One region of the Amedibacterium intestinale genome, then DNA from elsewhere that is predicted to be linked to it. Evidence: predicted binding sites of a transcription regulator. Region 1 holds the regulator's gene; each other region holds the start of a gene.

What was found. Region 1 encodes Rex, which represses fermentation and respiration genes when NADH is low (regulators of the CRP and FNR family bind a similar motif). Its sites were predicted from a motif close to GTGAANNNNTTCAC; they were not measured.
Region 2: a site for Rex is predicted at 1,999-2,012, ahead of A9CBEGH2_RS01585 (4Fe-4S dicluster domain-containing protein). Genes of this name have one in related genera too.
Region 3: a site for Rex is predicted at 2,508-2,521, ahead of A9CBEGH2_RS00585 (NAD(P)H-hydrate dehydratase). Genes of this name have one in related genera too.
Region 4: a site for Rex is predicted at 2,190-2,203, ahead of pta (phosphate acetyltransferase). Genes of this name have one in related genera too.

What each region holds. Positions count from the first base shown of each region.
Region 1 is NZ_AP019711.1:1,439,923-1,444,121, forward strand. It holds gene asnS (asparagine--tRNA ligase) at 1-1,025, opposite strand, end outside; gene A9CBEGH2_RS07330 (redox-sensing transcriptional repressor Rex) at 1,269-1,898, opposite strand; gene A9CBEGH2_RS07335 (DUF4272 domain-containing protein) at 1,972-3,099, opposite strand; gene A9CBEGH2_RS07340 (DMT family transporter) at 3,101-3,985, opposite strand; gene A9CBEGH2_RS07345 (ABC transporter permease) at 4,127-4,199, opposite strand, start outside.
Region 2 is NZ_AP019711.1:320,754-324,952, forward strand. It holds gene A9CBEGH2_RS01580 (3'-5' exoribonuclease YhaM family protein) at 1-343, shown strand, start outside; gene A9CBEGH2_RS01585 (4Fe-4S dicluster domain-containing protein) at 428-1,942, opposite strand; gene A9CBEGH2_RS01590 (hypothetical protein) at 2,156-2,440, shown strand; gene A9CBEGH2_RS01595 (HAD family hydrolase) at 2,531-3,181, shown strand; gene A9CBEGH2_RS01600 (ATP-dependent DNA helicase) at 3,202-4,199, opposite strand, start outside.
Region 3 is NZ_AP019711.1:136,317-140,515, reverse strand. It holds gene hflX (GTPase HflX) at 1-653, shown strand, start outside; gene A9CBEGH2_RS00590 (tyrosine-protein phosphatase) at 655-1,566, opposite strand; gene A9CBEGH2_RS00585 (NAD(P)H-hydrate dehydratase) at 1,563-2,441, opposite strand; gene coaBC (bifunctional phosphopantothenoylcysteine decarboxylase/phosphopantothenate--cysteine ligase CoaBC) at 2,615-3,829, shown strand; gene A9CBEGH2_RS00575 (type III pantothenate kinase) at 3,823-4,199, shown strand, end outside.
Region 4 is NZ_AP019711.1:1,925,810-1,930,008, forward strand. It holds gene A9CBEGH2_RS09630 (RpnC/YadD family protein) at 1-1,002, opposite strand, end outside; gene pta (phosphate acetyltransferase) at 1,142-2,116, opposite strand; gene pta (phosphate acetyltransferase) at 2,327-3,310, opposite strand; THF riboswitch at 3,470-3,567, shown strand; gene A9CBEGH2_RS09645 (folate family ECF transporter S component) at 3,627-4,184, shown strand.

The DNA.
Region 1 (4,199 bases):
TTTTCACACAAGTAGCGTTCATGTTCGCTCTGCAAGTCCATACCCCATTCAATGTTGCTGTTTTCAAACTTCACATCTGCTTTTTTCAACAATTCGATAGCTTCTGAATACGTCATACGTTTAAATTCACTGTCACGTACTGCTGTAATTCGTTTGATACATTCTTTATCAATCATCTTCTCAAAGAATTTCATTTCTTCCGGAGCATTTTCCAGACAATAGTTAATACAGTATTTGATCATATCTTCAATCAGATTCATATCATCTTCTAAATCTGCGAAAGCAATTTCCGGTTCAATCATCCAAAATTCACTTGCATGACGTGTCGTATTTGAATTTTCTGCTCGAAATGTTGGACCAAAGGTATAAACATCACGAAATGCCATCGCAAATGCTTCTACATGCAGCTGCCCGGATACTGTTAAAGATGCATGTTTTCCAAAGAAATCTTTTTCGTATTCTGCATCATCTCTTGTTGTAACAGTAAATGTTTCTCCTGCACCTTCTGCATCATTTCCTGTAATTACAGGTGTGTGCACATAAACAAATCCCTGATCCTGGAAAAATTCATGAATAGCCATAGATAAAACTGAACGCAAACGGAAAATTGCATAGAAAGAGTTTGCACGAGGACGAAGATGTGGAATCTCTCTCATGTATTCAAAACTGTGACGTTTTTTCTGTAAAGGATAATCACGATCACAATCTCCTTCTAAGACTGCTTCTGTAACCTGAAGTTCAAAAGGCTGTTTTCCCTCTGGTGTCAATACAAGTTTTCCAGTAACTGTGATTGCTGCACCTGTTGGATATTTTTCCACTTCTGCAAAGTTTTTTAAATCCTGTGTATAAACCAGCTGTGCATTACGGAAATAAGTACCATCATTTAATTCAATAAAACCTAATTTCCCACTGCAGCGATTGGTACGAATCCATCCTTGCAGCTGTACATATTCAATACTGTCAATTTCCATTCTAGATGCATGCATCAATTCATATAACTCACGAATCGTCATAAATTCAAACATATAATTTCCTCCTTTTTCATATAAAAAAACGTTCCTTTTCAGGAACGTATCATTACGCGGTGCCATCCTGTTTCCCATAAAAAATCTATGGGCAGCTCACTTTACGGATATAACGCCATCCTTTTGCGAAATCGTCTACTTAATTTCTCCGATTCAGCTCCACAGGTGTTCTCCATGCATTTGTATGTGCTGTCTTTCACCCTCACAGCTCGCTTCTTCATCTTCTTTGCATTTCGTCCTGCTTCATCGCTCTGCATTCAAACTATTGGTTTCAAAAACCAATTCCTGTATAGATGATACCACATCTACACTCTTTAATACAACCCCTTTTGGAATCTGGATATGCTCATGTGTAAAATCTACCAGTCCTGTTATACCACAGGCAATCAAACGATCCACCGTCTGCTGAATATTTTCACTGATTGCTAGAATCGCAATACGACATCCTTCTGGAACACGCTGTTCCAATTCACTAATGTCATATACCGGAATACCAAAGCGTACCCCCTGACGATCTGGATTAATATCAAAGGCACATTCAATTTCACCTACGACATAATCCCATTTATTATACTTCATCAAGGCACGTCCCATATTACCAGCTCCAACTAGAATAATTTTTTCATCAAAATCCATTCCCAGCTGCTGATTAAAGATTTCAATCAAACGATTTACATCGTAGCCATACCCCTGTTTTCCAAGATTTCCTAAAAAGGAAAAATCTCTTCGAATCGTTGTTGGTTCAATATTTACAACATTCGCAAGTTCTTTCGACATGATTCTTTCCACACCGGAATTTTTTAGTTTTCTCAAAGCTTTTAAATACACTGGATAACGCTGCAATGTTGCTTTTGGTACATTTTTTTCTGCCATTTTTATCACCTGCCTTGATTATAGCACATAACGAAACATTTGTGAATAATTTATCAATTTTAACTTATACAATTCATTCACATCCATCACATAACCACTTGCATGCTCGAAGACGTTCACTAACCACATCTTCCTGTAAGGATAATGGAACATATAACATAGCACTTTGCATATAGAAGTGCTCTGCATAAAATACACGTACATATTGTGTATAAATATCTTTTTCATCTTTTATCGCACAATGATTTAAGAAATCTTCAAAAGATGCATACTGCATGATCCATTCTTTCATTTTTTCCACATCGCACACATCCCATGAGGATACTCCATCATAGCCCAAACTCCAAAAAAGCATATTTGCACATTCAAATTTAGAAAGCAATTCCACTGCCTGCTGTTTATCTAAGGTATCTTTTTTTAGTAAAGATGCTTCTTGTGAGGTTAAACAATGTTCTAAAGAAAAACGCTGTTTAAACTCTTCAAACTGCTTTCTTTGTTCTTTATCATCTTCTAGACAAAGCTTTGAAAACCATGCCAGTGCATATAGTGCAAGGGCACGTTTTCCGATATCTTCTTTTTTTGGCAGATGTATCTGAGAAAATAAAATCTGCTTGTTTAACATACAGTTTGGATACAGCCAGCCCTGTCTTTCAAATTCTTTTCCTATGGATACAAATACTTCCATGTCATAAGCAGAAGGAAGACTTACCTGTTGTAAAGCATCTTCTTCACCACATAAAGAAAAATCCTCTACACCACTTGTGCCATCCATTCCCATCAATAAGTCACCATCTGCTGTATATAGACACATATCTGGATATAAAAGAAAACCATGACATGCTTTTGCTGCTTCAAAAATCATTTTCAATACATGGGTTCGCTCTTCTTTTGCTGTATCGATCACAATAGCGAAAATGCAGTGAAACAATGAAATCTGTATACATAATTTTTGTAGAAGCATTTTATTTTCACAAGGAACATTCGCAAAGAAATTGCTCATGCCTTCCATTTGCTGTCGCACCATTTCTTCATCATCACACACTTCCATATTTATCTTTGTCTGTGTATGTAATAGAAAACTGATATTCTTATTTTCTTCTTTTACCTCTTTGATTTCTTTTTGAAACACATTATGCAATGCTGTTAAAACATCGTTTCCATCTTTACATGCTGCATATAATGTTAATTGCATCTTTGCCATATCATTCCCTCTTTTCTGTTTCTTCTTTTTTTGTTTTTCCAAGTGCCAAATACATGATCGCAAACAAAATCAAGGCACAGCCAATAAGCTTTCCTGCCACGATTTCTTCCTTTAAAAACAAGATTCCTGTTACAATGCTGGTAATCGGTTCTAATAAAGAAAACAGCGAAGTATATTTCGCTCCTAATAAACGAGAGCCATACTGCAGCATCCCAAGTGCTGTAATACTGCATAAAGATAAAATCACAAATAAAGAAAGCTCTTGTAATGTTAGCATAAAATGAATGGAATGTGTAAAAAAATTTACAATAAAAATTAATATACATGTACATAGCGAAATATAAAAGGATAATACCAGAGGGTTCATCTGGGCAAAATTTCGTTTTTCCAGCTGTACCAGATAAATCGCATACGTAACAGCAGAAATCATTGACAATACAATTCCTATCATACTTCCCTTACTTCCTTTATCTAGAAAAAATAAGATTCCAAGCAGTACGATTAAAAGTATCTTTTTCATTCTGGCATCAATCACATCATGATAATAAAAAGCACATATCAAAATAACAAATACCGGATATAGAAAATGAAGCGTAGTAGCCGTTCCAATAGAAATGTAGTTATATGCCAGATTTAAAAGCAGCATGGTGCTTCCCGAAAAGAAACCGGCATATACAAAAATAGAAACCACTTGTTTCCATGGCAAACGCAAAGAAATACCCTGCATTTTTGTAATAAGCAAAACGATGGGAAGAATGAGAAAAAAACGATAAAATGCCACCGCAATCGCATCCATTCCAAATGCATACAAAAACATGGTCAACATAGGAATAACTCCATAGACCACAGCAGAGATTCCTACTGCCGACATTCCTTTTCGATTCATACATCCACTTTCCTTCCATCCTAAATAGTTTATCCACGACATTATGTATTATACCATCGTTTTCCTTCTTTGCTTGTATATAACAGAAAAAACAGGAAGTTTGTTTTTTAAAGAAACAAATAAATTCCTGTTTTTCCATGCTTATTTTCTATCTTTGATCGCATCAATTGGTTTTTTACGTGAAATATGGAAGACTGGAAGTGCGGATGCTATG
Region 2 (4,199 bases), 1.1 Mb from region 1:
GAGTGGAGCTTTAGTAAGTGAATACACAGTACAGGGAAAACTGCTTGGACATATTAGTATCATGCAGGCAATAGTATATGAAAAAGCAAAAGAACTTCACTTGGAAAAAGAGGAGGAAACAATGCTTTTAAGACATATGATTTTGTCACATCATGGACAGTATGAGTATGGTTCACCTGTACTCCCAATGCTTCCAGAAGCTGAGATGCTCTATTTGATTGATAACATCGATGCCCGCATGAATACTATAGAGAAAGCATTAAGTGGTGTACAGGAAGGTGAATTTACACCAAGAATTTTTGCTTTAGAAAATCGAAGCTTTTATAAACAAAAGATAAAATAAAAGAGGAACATTTGTTTATTCCTCTTATGAAAAAAAGCATTGTGAATTACTTTGAACTTCACAATGCTTTTTAAATTTTCCTTTTTAATTTTCGCTAATTAATTCCAGGTTATCTAGATATTCACTTTCAAATGCAAGTTTCTTTTCAGCATCACTTGTATATTTTTTTACAAGAGCACTTGATTTCATAACTGGCTGTAATGTTCCTGCTCCAGCAACACATCCACCAGGACATGCCATACCTTCTAACAGGTATCCATTACGTTTTCCAGCTTTTGCCATCATTAACATTGTACGACAGTTTTTCAATCCCTCTGCAGAATCAATCAACACTTCCATATCAGGGTGTTTTTCCTGAATGCATTGTTTTACTGCGTTTGCAACACCGCCACTAACGGCAAATCCACGACCATTTGCAGTTCCTTCGTTAAATGGTTCATCAACAGTAGCTTGTGCTAAATCGATACCTTTAGCTTCAAACATACCCATAACTTCTTCAAATGTAAGAACAAAGTCTACATCACTTCTTATACTTTTGCGACTTGCTTCAAGTTTTTTTGCAGCACATGGTCCGATGAAAACAACTTTTGCATCAGGTTTCTGTTTTTTAATTAAACGACCTGTTAAAACCATTGGTGTCAATGCCATAGAAATATATGGTTTGAAATCTGGGAATAATTTTTTAGCCATAACTGACCATGCAGGACAGCATGAAGTTGCCATAAATGGCTGTTCGTTTGGAACTTTGTTTAAGAAGTCTTCTGCTTCTTCAACTGTACATAAATCAGCTCCAATAGCTACTTCAACTACATCTGAGAACCCTAACTCTTTCAATGCACCTTTTACTTTTTCAGGTGTTACTGTTGGACCAAACTGTCCTACAAATGCTGGAGCAATGGCTGCAACAACTTCTTTGCCAGTTTTCATTGCATGAATCGTCTGGAAAATCTGTCCTTTATCAACAATTGCACCAAATGGACAGTTTACTAAACACATACCGCAAGATACACATTTATCATAATCAATTTCTGCACGACCAAATTCATCTGATTTGATTGCATCCATTCCACAGCTTTTTGCACATGGACGTTCAAGTTTGTTAATGGCTCCATAAGGGCATACGTCCATACAGCGGCCACATTTAATACATTTTTCCTGATCTATATAAGATTTTCCATTTACGATACTAACAGCATCTTTAGGACAAACTTCAACACAAGGGTGCGCTAAACATCCCTGGCATGTATCTGTGACAACAATCTGTTTTTCAGGGCATGCATTACATGCAAATTTAATGATGTTAATTAATGGATCATCATAATATTTTTCCGCAATAGCACTTTCTTCAATGCCTTCGCTAACAGGAGCATGTTCATCCATACGACGTAAAGGAAGTCCGATTCCTAAACGAAGACGTTCCCCAACGATAGCTCTTTCTAAGAAAATGCTTTCTCTATATTTCGCATGTTCTCCAGGAAGAATCTTGTAAGGAAGTTGTTCGATTTTAGTTGCGTAATCTCCTCCTTCATACGCAAGACGGGCAATTTCCGTAAATACTTTTCTACGAATATCTGTTACTGAATTGTAGATTCCTCTCATAAACTTGTTCACCTCATATTCATTATACTTGAAATAGTAAAATTTAAAAGAGAAAAATTAAAAAATTCACAAATAAAATTAGGAAAGGTCGCAAAATAAAATATACTTTTGATTAATTCTTTCTATACCATATATTTGCCTATCAAAAAATACATTATAAACATATAGTAAAGTGAGATGTAGTTATCTCACATAGACAAGGAGGAAACAAATATGTTTGATGAAAGATGGAATGATGGAAAAAATTATGGAAGATGCTGTGATGGTTTTAATGATGAAAGATGGAATAGGGGATGTGGCTGCAGTCAATATGATGGATGGAATAGAAGATGTGGATGCCAGCATATCTCAGTTCGTTCATGCAATCACTGCCAATATCGTGATTTTGATCGCTGCGGCTACAGGGGAAATCGCTGTTATGTCGATGGAAGACGTGATTGCAGAGACAATCGCTTTGAGGATAACGGGGATTTCTGTAATAACTGCAATGACTACTAACTATGAGAACTTTCTCATAGTTTACATACAAACCATTTGCGTTATTTCTATTTTAAGATATAATAGGTTGCATTAAGAGGTGAAAGAGTTATGATTAAGCATATTATATGGGATTGGAATGGAACGTTATTAGATGATTTAGATGTTAGTATGGAAGCATTAAATTATGTGTTGGAAAAAGAAAATCTTCCTTTGGTGCTAGATAAAGAAGAGTATCGGAAATATTTTCAATTTCCTGTTATTGAATATTATAAAAAAGTGGGCTTTGATTTTAATAAGACTCCTTTTTCAGTTCTGGCAAAACAATATATGGATTATTACCAGCCAAACTCTTTGTCTTGTTCTCTTCATAAAAATGTAGAAGAAACGTTGCAGAAAGTAAGATCTAAAGATGTTTCACAGTATTTATTAAGCGCAAGCAATTTGGATTTTTTACATGAGCAGCTTGCAGAATATGATATAAAAAAATATTTCTTAGATATCAAGGGACTGGATAATATACATGCACACTCAAAAGCAGAGCTGGCGAAATGTTTTGTGGAGGAAAGCGGATTTAACCCTGATGAAGTATTGTTTGTAGGAGATAGTGTTCATGATAGTGAAGTTGCGAAATATGCAAACTGTCATTGTGTCTTGATTGCAAATGGACATGAACATAAAAGTAAATTATTGAATACAGATTCCTATGTTGTGGATAATATGAAACAGTTTTATGATTTTATTGTTGAAAATATAAAATAAAACAACTAGATTTATATAATCTAGCTGTTCCAGAATGAAAGCAGCGAAAGGTATGCTTTCTGCGGCTCATTTATAATTTGATAATGTTGAAGATGATTTGGAAATAATCGCTTGTATGGTGGGGTAGTAAAACGTTCATCAATAAAAACAATAACACCTTTATCATGGACGCTGCGTATGACACGACCAGCTGCCTGTAATATTTTATTCATTCCCGGAAACTGGTATGCATAAGCATAACCCATCTTTTTTTCTTTTTGAAAATGTTCTTTTAATAATTCTTGCTGAGGATTGATTTGAGGGAGTCCAACACCTATTAAAATGGTTCCTATTAATAAATCACCTTTTAAGTCAATACCTTCTGAAAACATGCCGCCAAGTACACAGAAATATACATGTAGTTTCTGAGTGCTGGAAAACTGATTTAAAAACATCTTCTTTTCGTCCTCTGATAAATTTTCTTTTTGAATAGTAGTTTGGATGTCAGGGTATTCGTTTGTGAAAGCATCATGAATTTGTTCCATATACGCATAACTTGGACAAAAAACGATATAATTGCCTTTTTTTGATAAAATAACAGCATGTAAATAGGATATAAGGGAAGGAAGAGATAAACTTCGATTCTTATATTTTGTAGAAATAGCGTTGTTTATAAGAATCATCGATTGCTCTTTATGGAAAGGAGAGGGCAATGATAACCGATTTGTTTCATCTTCTCCTCCTAGTAAATCTAAATAATAATCAATAGGGGATAATGTAGCAGAGAATAAGACAGAGGTTCTTCCTTTCTCCATAATGGATTTTAAAGGAGTTCTAGGATTCATACAAAACTGTTTGATAGTTACATCTTTATTCTCTTTATGTATCCAGGTTACAAAGTTTTCATCATAGTAATCCGAAATACGTAAATAATTGACTGCATTAAAATAGATTACTTTAATATCTTCATCATATGTATCATCATGTTCACTTTGTAAATATCCATCACAGTGTTCAATAAAATGATCTATCTTTTCTA
Region 3 (4,199 bases), 1.2 Mb from region 1:
ATGCAGGAAAATCTACGATTTTAAATCGTGTTCTTACACACTGCAAAGGAAAAGAAGAAAAAAAGGTATTAGAGAAAGACATGCTGTTTGCGACATTGGATACCTCTATTCGTCAAATCCAGCTTCCTCACGGACATTCTTTTTTACTAAGTGATACGGTTGGCTTTATATCCCATTTGCCACATGAATTGATCAAAGCCTTTCATTCCACATTAGAAGAAGTCCGCTATGCAGATTTGCTGTTACAGGTAGTGGATGCTTCCAGCAAACAGCACAATCAGCATATCGACATTACCATGGATACTTTGCGTCAAATTGGTGCTGCTGATATTCCAATGCTTATTATCTACAACAAATGCGATAAAACTTCGTATACACACCCGCAAATACAGAATCATCATTTGTATCTATGCGCAAAAGATGATAAAGAAGTTGATTACCTGATTCAAAAAATTACAGAAACCTTATTCCCTGAGAAAAAAGTAGAAATGTTTCTGCCTTATACACAATATAACATCTATTCTTATTTAAAAGAACATGCCCATATTCTAAAAGAAAAACAGGAAGAGGAAGGAATCTCCATCTGCCTGTATATCAATGATCGTATCTATAAGAAATATAAAGATTTTATTCAAAAAGTATTTCCCGAATAACTCAATATAAATAACGTTTTCTTAAAAACTCTAGTTTATCCTGATCAATACCATACTCTTTAAACAGGTAGGTATTAAAATCAGGATATCTTTTTTTAATTTCATCCATACTAGCCTGTAAACATTCTTCATGTACCATCATCAAGTATAAAACCTGCTCTTTTAATGCACCTGCTTTTACACCTATCTGTTTATTTTCCTTCGCACGATAAAAATTGCTGGCAAGATAATCCTGCATGATGGTTTTCTCATCTACCCCAAGTGTTTTTAAGATTAGATAAGAAGCCACCCCTGTTCGATCTTTTCCTGCACTGCAATGAAACAACAAAGGCACTTTTTCTTCCAGAAGCAAAGAAAACATCTTCTTATAGGCATTATTATGAAAAGGAAGCTGTTTATAGATTTTTAATAAATAGGATGTTAATTCTTCTGGTTTCACTTGTCCTAAAAGCGATTGAAAATCAAAATTACCCTGTAACTCTCCGATTTCTTTGATTGCCCCAATTGGATAATACTCCCATCCAAGCTGTGCATCTTTTAAATGTTCCATTTCCCCATGACTTCTAAAATCCAGTACAGATTGAATATTTAACTGTTTTATATAGGAAAGCCCTTCTTCATCGCTGACAATTGCCCCACTTCGATAAAAGCAGTTATATCGTACCTGTTTATGATCTTGGGTTTCATATCCCCCAATATCTCGAAAATTTAAAATATGTGTATTTTCCAGCAATGGATTTGCATAGTATCGAGTATTTCCATCTTCTTCTATACGATACACAAAACGATCGTTATCCTCTATACTCCATTGCCCGCTACCTTCAAACAATGGATGTGTATCCTGTTCCTTATAAATTTGATACTTCTTTTCTGAATGAAAAATTATGTTTTTATTCTCCTGTCTAATTTTCATACGTTTTCCCTCTTTTCTAATAAGCAAAATACATCGGATAACTTTTCGATAACATCACTTGGAAGCATGCTTGTACAAGACATACTTTCTTTTAACAGATCTGCTGCTTTCGCATGTACATATACCCCACATATTGCACTTGTTTTCATATCTTTGCCTTGTCCATATAAGCCTGCACATATTCCACACAGCACATCGCCACTTCCCCCTTTCGCAAGTCCATGATTGCCTATGACATTAAGAAAGAAATCTTTCTGATACGCAATCATGGTCTTTGCATCTTTAGCGATGATACATACATTGGGATATGTTTCACAGAAAGCAGCAAGAATTTGTTCACGATGAATTTTTATTTCTTCTAATGGATAGGCACTTAGATAGGAAAGTTCTTTGGGATGTGGTGTTAACAGGACTGCAGCATCTCTGTGTAAAAGATGTTTATAATCTTTTAGAAGATATAAGGCATCACCATCAATAATACAGGGAAGATGACTAAAAAGAACGGTTTCCAGCAGTTTTCTTGCCCCGATACCTCTTCCAATTCCATTTCCTATGACTACAAACTCAAACTGTGACAGTTCCTTTTCTAAAAGAGATGTAGCCTCAAGGGAAAAATAGCCTTCTTCATTACAAGGAGCAGGAATCAGCATTGCCTCATCCAGCTTCATGGATATTATTTCACGTATGCAGGAAGGTACAAATAAAGTCAAGGTACCAATACCGCTTCGAAGCGCTGCTTTGGCACATAAAGTAATTGCCCCATGCATGCGTGCGCTTCCTCCAATCATCAAACATTTTCCATAAGTCCCTTTATGAGAATCCTCTTTTCTTTTTGGTAATATTTCTGAAATAAAACGCTCTTCTAGTATTTGCATGCAAACACCTTCTTTCTATCCTTATTATAAATCAAAACAATCATAATTTTTATATCTTTTCTATTTGTGAATTTTTTCTCATTTTTTACATTCTACTTCTTGTCGTGTTTTTCACATTGCGTTATAATGATATAGATTATATTAGGAAACATCCTACATGAGAGGTGCAGGAAATGAAAAAAACAATTGTATTGGGTGTTACCGGTGGCATTGCGGCATTTAAAGCTGCACAGCTTACCAGCAACCTCATAAAAAAAGGATATGACGTAGAAGTAATCATGACAAAGAATGCAACAGAATTCATTGCCCCTTTGACATTTGAATCTCTTACAAAACACAATGTCATGGTTTCTACTTTTGAAAAAGTGGCAGATCGAAGTGTAAAACATGTATCCATTGCCAAACGTGCAGATATTTTTGTCATTGTACCGGCAACAGCCAATGTCATCGCAAAAATCGTACATGGGCTTGCGGATGATATGTTAACAACAACTTTCCTTGCGGCAACATGCCCAAAAGTCATCTGTCCGGCAATGAATACAAATATGTATGAAAACCCCATCACGCAAAACAATTTGAAGTTATGCAAAGAGTTTGGATTTGAAATTATCGACTCTGCCGATGGATATTTAGCGTGTGGAGACAGCGGAAAAGGAAAACTGCAGGATATTGCGCTTATTGAAGAGCGTATAGAAGATATTTTACATGCATCTTCGGAATTAAAAGGAAAACATGTACTTGTCAGTGCAGGACCTACACAGGAAGCGATGGATCCGGTTCGCTTTATCTCCAATCATTCTTCCGGGAAAATGGGATATGCGATTGCCAGAGCAGCTGCCAATATGGGCGCAGAAGTCACACTGGTAAGTGGTCCGGTTTCTTTATCTACCCCTTATGGTGTAAACAAGATTTCTATCACAAGTGCAAATGAAATGAGTCAGGCAATCAAAGAACATATGGAAGAAGCAGACTTTATTATTAAGGCCGCAGCCGTTGGCGATTATCGTGTAGAACATATTTCCAATGAAAAAATCAAAAAACAGGGAGATATCTTAGAATTGACATTGCATAAAAACGAAGATATTCTTGCCTATATCGGTGCCCACAAAAAGCCACAGCAGGTATTATGCGGATTTGCGATGGAAACCGAAAATCTAGTAGAAAATGCAGAGGAAAAACGGAAAAAGAAAAACTGCGATATGATCGTAGCCAACAACCTGAAAACAGAAGGTGCCGGTTTTCAAGGCGATACCAATGTAGCTGTTTTATTACAGGAAAATGGAACAGAAGAACTTGGTTTAATGAGCAAATATGAACTTGGAAAAACCATATTGTTGAGAATGCTGGAAATACAAGAAAACAGGAAAGGAACATCTGTCTCATGTTAATGGTCATTGATATAGGAAACACAAATATCACCGTTGGTATTTATAAAGGAGATAAACTGATTGGAAACTATCGTCTGACTACCAAGATGAAGCGAACAAGTGACGAATATGGCTTTATGATCATGAACTTTTTGACATCCTCCAAAGTATCTTATGATCAAATCAAAGATGTCATCATTTCCAGTGTCGTTCCCAAAATCATGCACTCCTTTTTAAACGGGATTCGCAAATACATGCATAAAGAACCTATCGTCGTAGGTCCCGGTATTAAAACTGGAATCTCTGTTAAAGCAGAAAATCCAAAAGCTGTAGGATCTGATCGTATCGTTGATGCGGCAGGTGCCTTTTATGAATATGGAGGTCCCTGCCT
Region 4 (4,199 bases), 490 kb from region 1:
ATTTTCTTCTCCTTCTTTTCTAACTCCCATCATATTGATGAATCCATCTGTAATTTTTCGTGTCCATCTTTGTTCCCATCTCTTCGTTGCTTCACACATGTTGATTTCCTCCTCATCTTTATGTTCTTTTACATAGTTTAATATTTCTTCATTTTCCGTTATCGTTCCTACCAGTTCTGCTGTATCTCTTCCTACTTTTATATTCGCATAATACCTTTGCAGTTCTTCTACTTTGTCACTGTATAAAAGCTGTATAATCTTTATGAAATTAAAGATATCCTGATTTTGAAATGTATTTCTGCAGGTTCCTATTTCCAGCAGCTTCATAGGATAGTCATTGAATCTTTTTTCCATCCATTTCGGCATATCCACCATCATGTCTTTCAGACTTCTTGCCCCATCCCATGGTGCTTCTCCATAATATATGACTAGTGTAAATACTGGATGAATACGATCATTTTTACGCATTTTAGAAAGATATTCACTGTCTTTCCTGTTTCTTCTCGTATTTACAAACTGTCTGCATTCTGCTTCATAGGTCAAAGTATCATACATCATCACACGCAAAGGCATTGCATAATGGATACTGGATTGATTTTCAACCCCATAAATCACATATTCACAATCTCCTGCAGATTTTCGGATAACATCTCTTACTCTTGCAAGGGGAATCTTCATCCCCTGCGTATGGATATACAGCGATGAATCCGTATCAAGTTCTTCCAAATCATCAGGTTTAACAACCTGTATGCCATTGTATATGCCTGTGTTAATTAAATCCGCAAAGCGATCATTATTTTTGAAATAAGATTTTAGTGCGATATCCTGTTTTCCCATATTCATCAGCTCCTCTTTTGATACTTCTTGATCGGATATAATATTGATGAAGGAAAGATAAGAGATATCCATCTTCATTATAAAATAAGAATATTGTTTGTCTATACCGATATCGTGATATATGGAAAGCATGTTTGGATACACTTTATCCTTTTCACTATACATATACGAAACCAATAGGTAAAAATACAAAAAAGTAATAAAATTTCTTATAATTATTTTTCATGAAATTCATTTTTATTATCTATATATTTCTCAAATAAAAAGGATACACTTTCGTGTATCCGCATAATTTTTATGTTTATTAAATATCCATGTATTTCTGAGCAGCTGTAACGATTGCCATTTTGTAAACTTCTTCTGCATTACATCCACGAGACAAGTCGTTAATTGGTGCATTTAATCCCTGTAGGATTGGTCCAATAGCTTCATATCCACCTAAACGAGCAGCAATTTTATACCCAATATTTCCTGCATCGATATTTGGGAAAATAAAAGTATTGATTTTTCCTGCTACTGTAGAGTTTGGAGCTTTTAAGCTTGCTACTTCAGGAGCTACTGCACAGTCGAACTGAACTTCTCCTTCAACACCGAAATCTAAAGGCATACGTTTTAAACGAGTAGATGCTTCTTTTACTTTCTCTACACTTGTACCTTTTGCAGAACCTAATGTTGAATATGATAATAAACCAATACGTGGTTCAATTCCAAACTGACGTACAGTATGAGCCGTCTGTAGTGTAATTTCTACCAAATCATCTGCACTTGGATCAATGTTGATTGAGCAGTCACCCATAACAAGTGTTTCTTCTCCTTCTTTCATCATAATGAAGCAGCTAGATACAATAGAGTTTCCAGGTCTTGTTTTTACTAACTGAAGTGCTGGACGAACTGTATCTGCTGTAGAATAAGTAGCTCCACCAAGCAATCCATCAGCACATCCTAATTCAACATACATTGTCCCGAAGAAATTTGTTTTTAGACATGCTTCACGTGCTGCAGCTTCATCCATTTTTCCTTTACGTAATTCAACTACGCGTTTTACCATCATATTCATGTTTTTGTATTCAGCTGGATCTAACATTTCAATCCCTTCAATATCAAATCCTTCAGCCTGTGCAGAACCAATAATTTCTGCACGATTTCCCAATAATACTGGTTCTACAACTTTTTCTTTATGTAAACGAACAGCGGCTTCTAAGATACGTGGATCAGAACCTTCTGTAAAAACGATTCTTGTTCCTTTCCCCTTGATTTTTTCTTTAAGTGCGTTAATCATTTATGATTCCTCTCTTTCTTACCAAAGATAATTATACACCCTGTATTTGTATAAAAAAAGCATTTTTACACAAATGAAAATTTTCACAAATTCTATTATTTTGTTTCTATAGAAAATCAGAATTTATATCTCTTCTATGTTATTTTTATACCTTTTAACCAACGAAATGAATACGGATGCATTTTTATGCATCCGCTAATATTATCCTATTTATGCTTCTTCTTTATTCATATATTTTTGTGCAGCTGTAATCATTGCCATCTTATATACCTCTTCTGCATTACAGCCTCTTGATAAGTCATTAATTGGTGCATTTAATCCTTGAAGGATTGGTCCAACTGCTTCATACTCTCCTAAGCGTGCCGCAATCTTATACCCAATATTTCCTGCATCAATATTAGGAAAAATAAACGTGTTAACGTTTCCTGCAATTCTTGATTTTGGTGCCTTCAGTTTTGCGACCTCTGGAACAATTGCACAGTCAAATTGTAGTTCTCCTTCTACTTCAAAGTCCAGGGAAATTCTTTTTAAACGTTTTGATGCTTCCTGCATTTTTTCTACACTTGTACCTTTTGCAGAACCTAAAGTTGAATAGGATAACAGTCCCATACGCGGTTCAATTCCAAACTGACGTGCTGTTTCTGCCGTCTGCAATGCAATTTCTACAACATTATCAATCGTAGGATCAATATTAATTGAACAATCCGCCATGACCAATGGCTCTATTCCTTCTTTCAACATAATGAAACAGCTGGATACAATAGAATTCCCCGCTTTTGTACGTATCAGCTGCAATGCAGGTCGAATCGTATCGGCTGTGGAATAAGTTGCCCCGCCTAATAATCCATCAGCATATCCCATTTCTACATACATCGTTCCAAAAAAATTGGGTTTTAGACATTCTTCGTAAGCCATTTTCTCATCCAATTTTCCTCTTCGAAGTTCAACTACACGCTTTACCATTTTATCTATAGAATGATACTCTTTTGGATCTAGTAGTTCAATTCCTTCTACATCAAATCCTTTCCCCTTTGCGGCATACAAAATTTCTTCACGATTTCCTAGTAGTATCGGCTCAAGAATATTCTCTTTTTTTAAACGAATGGCCGCTTCAATAACACGTTGATCACTTCCTCCTGTAAATACGATTCTTGTTCCTTTTCCTTTAATTTTTTCTTTTAGCGCATGAAACATAAATTCACCTTCTCTCTACTATTATTATACAACTTGTATATATGTAAAAAAGCTTATTTTTACTAATAAAAAAATTCACAATCTTTTCTTTATTTTTATAAATTTATTTATACTTTTAAGTTGTTTTTTTATACAAAAGCGTCTATAATCACAACTGTACGCAGAGTAGAGAAAGAAGCGTTAAGTATCGTCTGAACGGGGAGTTGTCAGACGGGCGAAAAGTGTTTCTTGCGATTTCTTTCTCGCATCCCGCTGTTGCACATAGGAAAAATTAACCTCTTTTTCTATATGCAATATGGAAAAGGAGGTTTTTTATATGCATACAAAACAAAATACTCTTACTTTTATGCAGCGCATAAAAGATTCCGCTTTAGAAATAAAAAGTGTTAAATCTTTATGTGGCTGTGCCATGTTAACGGCTTTACATGTGGTTATTTCTTCTGTCAGGATCGTTATCAGTAATCTATTAGAGATTTCATTTAGTTACTTGGCAGTTGGTGTATGTGCCATGATGTATGGTCCATTACTAACTGGACTGGCTGGTGTTATTGCGGATTTATTAAATTATATTGTAAGACCATCTGGACCTTTTTTCCCTGGATTTACCATTAATGCTTTTGTCAGTGCTTTTATTTACGGATGTTTTCTCTACAAAAAAGAGGTTACACTTCCAAGAACCATTTTATGTCGATTAACTGTAGTTATTGTCATTAATCTTATATTAACACCTATCTGGCTTAATATTTTATATGGCAATGCTTTATTTGCTATGCCACGTATCATAAAAAATATAGTGATGTTTCCAATAGATACTGCATTGCTTTATATTACCTTAAAGACTGCATCTAGAATATCTATTCATAAAAATAAATAGTTTAACTGTAAAAAA